DNA from 2 places in the Photorhabdus akhurstii genome. Region 1 is predicted to be linked to the other one. Evidence: predicted binding sites of a transcription regulator. Region 1 holds the regulator's gene; the other holds the start of a gene.
The links. Region 1 encodes PurR, which represses purine synthesis genes. Its sites were predicted from a motif close to CANGCAAACGTTTGCNTG; they were not measured.
Positions count from the first base shown of each region.

Region 2: a site for PurR is predicted at 1,747-1,764, ahead of glyA (serine hydroxymethyltransferase). Genes of this name have one in related genera too.

Region 1 is NZ_CP020335.1:2,989,648-2,993,063, reverse strand. Features, by position in the region: gene punC (purine nucleoside transporter PunC) at 1-26, opposite strand, end outside; gene punR (DNA-binding transcriptional activator PunR) at 174-1,082, shown strand; gene purR (HTH-type transcriptional repressor PurR) at 1,089-2,114, opposite strand; gene B0X70_RS13090 (Grx4 family monothiol glutaredoxin) at 2,806-3,153, shown strand; gene rnt (ribonuclease T) at 3,266-3,416, opposite strand, start outside.
Region 2 is NZ_CP020335.1:3,983,832-3,987,247, forward strand. Features, by position in the region: gene B0X70_RS16785 (3-phenylpropionate MFS transporter) at 1-192, opposite strand, end outside; gene glyA (serine hydroxymethyltransferase) at 385-1,638, opposite strand; partial or broken gene hmpA (NO-inducible flavohemoprotein) at 2,005-3,198, shown strand.

The DNA.
Region 1 (3,416 bases):
AACATGAACTGACTTGAGTTTTTCATTTGATTACTCTCTTTGAATGTCATGATTAAAATAATTTGCAGTGATAGGTAGATAACAATATTGACACATATTCTATACGTCGTGATTTTTACTTGTGAAATGGTAATATTTGCATAGTGCTGTGAAAAAAATTGAAAGGTAAAATTATGTGGTCGGAATATTCGCTTGAAGTCGTGGATGCGGTTGCCAGAACAGGCAGTTTTAGTGCCGCTGCATTGGAGCTTCACCGTGTCCCTTCTGCGATCAGTTATACCGTAAGACAATTGGAAGAGTGGCTTGCCGTTTCGTTGTTTGAGCGTCATCATCGGGATGTAGAATTAACTGAGGCAGGCGCTATTTTTATCAAAGAAGCTCGCTCTGTTATCAAAAAAATGATTGATACTCGTCACCAATGTCAACAAGTTGCAAACGGCTGGCGAGGGCAATTTAATATTGCTATTGATCGCGTTGTCAAACCAGAACGTAGTCGTCAGCTTATTCTTGATTTTTACCACCATTTTCCTGATATAGAACTTTTTATTCATCAGGAAGTGTTTAATGGTGTGTGGGATGCGCTGGTGGATAGTCGAGTTGATGTTGCCATTGGGGCAACCCGAGTGGTTCCTGTCGGGGAAAGGTATAGTTTCCGAGATATGGGGTTTATGCCTTGGTTATGTGTGGTTAGCGCAGACCATGAGTTGACTCAATTGCCGGGGCCGCTATCTGATGACCAAATGCGGCCTTATCCAAGTTTGTGCCTTGAAGATACATCTCGTAATTTACCGAAGCGTGACACCTGGAATCTTGATAACCAGCGCAGGCTGGTAGTTCCTGATTGGGAGTCTGGTCTGTCTTGTTTAAACGAAGGGTTATGTGTAGGAATGGTGCCTAAGCATAGGGCGATGCCGCTTATTCGGCAGAAGAAATTAGCCGTGCTGGAATTGGAACAGCCTTTACCAGACAGTCCATGTTGTTTGGCATGGGTACAAAACAGCCATTCTCCAGCATTAAGTTGGTTGCTTGACTACCTTGGCGATAGTGAAACTCTTAATGCTGAATGGCTTCAAGATGAATAAAGCGGGTTAACGGCGATAGTCGATAAATGGACCATCGACGACAGAGCGTCGTTCAACCAAGCGTGGATGTACTTCAATAGTTTGTGCATCTTCACGTTTGTTGACGATTCTGTCCAATAACATAGAAAACGCCATTTGTCCCAGTCGTTCTTTTGGCTGATGAATGGTGGTCAATGCCGGAGAGAAATAACGAGCGTTGCGTATATTGTCATAACCGATGATAGAAATATCCTGCGGGACGCGTAATCCTGATTCATCAGCAGCGCAAATAGCCCCCATAGCCATAACATCTCCGCCGCAGAAAACCGCAGTCGGACGCTGTTTTTGATGCAGAATTTGATGCATGGCTTTATAGCCCGATTCTGGCTCAAAATCCCCCTGAATAATCCATTCTTCTCTGATCGGAATATTGGCTTCTTTTAACGCCTTCAAGAATCCTTGATGGCGACCACCGCCGGTATTTCGTGCCAGAGGGCCGGGGATCGCGCCAATATCACGATGGCCACGCTCGATAAGATAACGACCAGCCAGATAACCTCCGTGGAATGCGTTATCAATAATCGTATCGGTGAAGTCGCTTCTGGCTTGACCCCAATCCATAACGACCATTGGAATATTACGATAATCTTCCAACATTCCCAACAACTGTTCCGGGTATTCTGAACACATAATCAACAGTCCATCCACACGTTTTTGTGCCAGCATGGCGAGATAGGCTTTCTGTTTATCAATGTTATTGTGTGAGTTACATAAAATCAGCGTATAGCCTTTGCTATAACAACTGTTTTCAACAGCCTCAATGACTTCAGCAAAATAGGGGGCTTCACTGGACGTTGCAAGTAATCCGATCGATTTTGTGTGGTTAACTTTCAGACTGCGAGCGACGGCGCTGGGTGAATAATTCAGTGTCTTAATAGCAGCCCAAACGGCAGCTTTAGTATCTTCAGCGACGAAGCGGGTTTTATTAATAACATGGGATACGGTAGTGGTTGAGACACCAGCGTGTTTAGCCACATCTTTGATCGTTGCCATGAGGTGAAAGACTCCTGACCTTTTGGTCTAAATTTAAAACGCTTTGTTAATCATTTGCCAGCCCTTTTACACAAGGGCTGGCAATAAGTTAGCGATAAATCTTGGATTTTGTCTGATCTGGCTCAAAAGTGAAAGCAATAATCAGTGTTATAAAATGAATGGTAATCGCTATTTATGCTTTTCCTTATGTAAGGGCAATTAACCATCTCGATAGACTGGTTTTTGTCGTTATAAACTTTTTATTCTGAGGAGGCTTTATGAATACCGATTTGAAACTTGGTTTATTTACTGCTGTTAGCACGTTGGTGATGATTGCCATTTTTGCCGCTCTTTGCTTGATCTTTGCCTGATTTGAGCTGATGAGATGGATTAAAAATTGACTTTACGTTTAAAAGAAATTGGGCGGATAGTCTCAGTGGTTTATCTGCCCTTTGCCTTTGGGTGTTAAAATAGAGAGTAATGAATTAATCTGATGGTTGTTAAGCCCACCCCAGAACCAAAAGCTTTCACTGCTGCGCCGGTAAATTTCTGGTCGTCCTGGCAACTTCTACGATAAATAACAGTGAAAATGATGCCATCTGCATCAGGATAAGAAAAGATCAGGATACATCTTAGTGAGAGAAAATGGTATTCTCCGTAGTATTGTGACGATGTTGGTTATCAACATAGTGTTGGTTTAAAGGAAATAAAAATGATGACTATTGAGAAGATTGAGCGCCAAATTAAAGAAAACCCAATTTTATTGTATATGAAGGGTTCTCCTAAATTGCCAAGTTGTGGATTTTCTGCGCAGGCTGTTCAGGCTTTATCTGCATGTGGTGAACGTTTTGCTTACGTAGATATTTTGCAAAATCCAGATATTCGTGCAGAATTGCCAAAATATGCTAATTGGCCAACCTTTCCTCAACTTTGGGTAGCAGGTGAGTTGATAGGTGGATGCGATATTATCATTGAAATGTATCAGCGTGGTGAGTTACAAACATTAATCAAAGAAACTGCTGATAAATATCGTCCCGAAGACGAAGACGCGACAGAGTAATTTTTTAATTACTTACAGACAGATTATTATGCTATCTCCCCATATATTGATATATGGGGGGGTATTATTGCTTAATTTAGATTTGATTATATTAATCTAGCCGTTCAGCTATTTATCCGTTTTTTTCTTCTGTTGCGGTCGTTAATGGCCAGCCACCAAGTTGTTTCCAACGGTTAACCATTTCACAGAATAATTCAGCGGTACGATCAGTATCATATAAAGCGCTGTGAGCTTGATGATTGTCGAATGGGATACCGGCGGTG
Region 2 (3,416 bases), 990 kb from region 1:
TTTAACTGTAGGCGCGATCAATAAACTGCCCAAAAAACGGGAAATCAAGCCTACACCTAATATAACCCCTATCATATCGTACTCTATACCTTCACCCTGGAGCCAGGTTGCCCAGAAAGGTAAAAATATCCCGTAAGAAAAGAAATATGTGAAGTAATCTAACGCCAGCCAGCGCGTCGATCGAATAACCATTAATCCCCCTGGTAAAAAATGCAAAAAACCCACCCCTAACTAACTTAGTTAGCTCAAGAAACTAGATATTGAGAGTTATCTTGAAGTGGATATTCCCCAAGGGGAAAATCCACGCATTACGCCTCAAATATCTCACTTAAGCAAACAATGTTAGCCGGAGCAGGTTTTGTAATGATTTATTGAAATTTTAATTTATGCGTAAACCGGATATTTCGCGCAAATAGCCAGAACTTTCTGCTTAGTTGCTTCAATGGTCGCTTCATCATTGATGTTGTCCAATACATCACACATCCAGCCAGCCAATTCACGCGCTTCTGTTTGTTTAAAACCACGACGAGTAATCGCAGGCGTACCAATACGCACACCAGAAGTCACAAATGGACTCTTCGGATCATTAGGCACGCTATTTTTGTTTACCGTGATATTTGCACGGCCCAACGCAGCATCGGCATCTTTACCCGTGATCTCTTTATCAACCAGATCCAGCAGGAACAAGTGGTTTTCTGTACCGCCAGAAACCACTTTGTAACCACGTGCCAAAAACACTTCAACCATAGCTTTTGCGTTATCTGCAACCTGATGTTGATACGCTTTGAACTCTGGTTCCATTGCCTCTTTCAATGCCACCGCTTTACCTGCAATAACATGCATCAGAGGCCCACCCTGACAACCAGGGAATACAGAAGAGTTCAGTTTTTTATATAACTCTTCATCGCCACCTTTCGCCAGGATCAAACCACCACGTGGACCAGCCAGTGTTTTATGCGTCGTGGTAGTGACGATATGAGCATGAGGAACCGGGTTAGGATATACTCCTGCGGCGATTAGGCCAGCAACATGCGCCATATCAACGAACAGATAAGCACCAATGCTGTCTGCAATTTCACGCATCTTTGCCCAGTCAACCACACCGGAGTAAGCGGAGAAACCACCGATAATCATTTTTGGCTGATGTTTTTGAGCTTGTACCGCGATATCGTCATAATCGATTTTACCGCTCTCATCGATGCCATAAGGCACAACGTTATATAACTTACCAGAGAAGTTAACCGGAGAGCCGTGAGTCAAATGACCGCCATGTGCTAAATTCATCCCCAAAACCGTATCGCCCGGTTGCAGCAAAGCCATATAAACTGCCGCGTTCGCTTGAGAACCAGAGTGTGGCTGAACGTTGGCATAATCAGCACCAAACAGCGCCTTAGCGCGATCGATAGCTAATTGTTCAACAACATCTACATATTCACAGCCGCCGTAGTAGCGTTTACCCGGATAACCTTCAGCATATTTGTTAGTGAGTTGAGAGCCCTGTGCCTGCATAACTCTTGGGCTGGTATAGTTTTCAGAAGCAATTAACTCGATATGCTCTTCCTGACGAACAACTTCCTGCTCCATCGCCTGCCATAGTTCGGGATCATAACTAGCAATATTCATTTCACGCTTTAACATTGGGTTCTCCTGACTCAGCTAACTTCTCTTCAAACAACACCCTAAAGGGCCGAATGGCACACAGTGTAAACCCTTTTCACCGAATGAGATAGTCTTGACAAAATATTTTACGCAAACGATTGCATAGCCTGTCACAAGCAAGATATCTGTTTTAAATAGAAGAATGAAAATTACGCTGCATTTTTCCTATTTTGTCAGAATTTATGACCTAAAGTAGTCCTTTCCTTAGTGCAAATATCTTTTACGAATATTTTTTTCACCATAAAGACCACATTCTATATTTACAAAATCCCCAAAAGGGTATAAGTTGCATTTAAAATACATGTTATAACTTTCATTATCACTTGAAAGAAATTCAGGAGTTTCACCATGCTGGATAGCCAAACTATTGCAACTGTCAAATCAACTATTCCATTACTTTCTGCTACCGGACCAAGACTGACAGCCCACTTCTATGAGCGGATGTTTAAACATAATCCTGAGTTAAAAAACATTTTTAATATGAGCCATCAACTTAATGGCGATCAGCGTGAAGCCCTGTTCAATGCGATCTGTGCCTACGCAGCCAACATTGATAACTTAGAGGTACTACTACCGGCAGTGGAAAAAATCGCGCATAAACACGCTAGTCTGAATATTCAACCAAAGCATTATCAGATTGTCGGTACTCACCTGTTGGCAACGTTGGATGAAATGTTCCAGCCGGGAAATGAAATTCTGAACGCCTGGGGGAAAGCTTATGGCGTGCTGGCTGATGTTTTTATCAATCGTGAAGAGCAAATCTATCATAGCGGTGAATCAACAGATGGCGGCTGGCGTGGTTTGCGTCCATTCCGTATCAGCCGGAAAGAGGTAAAAAGTGAAGTGATTTGCAGCTTTGAATTTGTGCCTCAAGATGGCGGGAAAGTGATGGATTACAAACCTGGCCAGTATCTGAGTATTTATCTGGCAGATGATAGTTTTGACAACCGAGAAATTCGCCAGTATTCACTGACGGCAGCACCGAATGGTTCCAGCTATCGGATTGCAATCAAACGTGAGCCACAAGGAATCGTTTCCAACCATATGCACGATAAGATGCAAGAAGGCGATACCGTCTGGCTGGCCGCCCCACGCGGTGATTTTTTCCTTGATATTAAACCAGAAACACCGGTTACTTTAATTTCTGCGGGCGTTGGCCTGACACCCATGATGAGTATGTTGCATCACCTCCACCAACAAAATCACAACAGCCAGATTAATTGGTTACATGCGGCTGAACACGGCGGCCATCACGCATTTAGCAATGAAGTCGCAACAATGGCGCAGGCGATGCCAAATTTTGCTAGCACAATTTGGTACCGTGAACCAAGGGATGAAGATCAACAAGGTATTCATTATCAACACAAAGGTTTTATGGATCTGACGGTTCTGAATGAAGAGTTGAAAACAGAAGGAATGCACTTCTATTTCTGTGGTCCTGTCCCCTTTATGCAATATGTAGCGAAGCAGTTATTGGATATAGGAATTGATAAACAATTTATTCACTATGAATGTTTTGGCCCACATAAAGTGATTTAAATTTTCAGCTTAATATTACGGTGATAATAGCCAATAAAGTGAACTGAACATAAACTATCTTTAATTTATAGGCTCTGATATTCAATATTCATGTATATTGAATATACTTAATGTGACTGAAAAACCAATTCATCACTATCTTAGAGACTTTATAGAGTTTGTTTATCATGGAGCCCGCCTTATCGGACGTCAGCTCCATTGATTTCAAGAGTCATGGG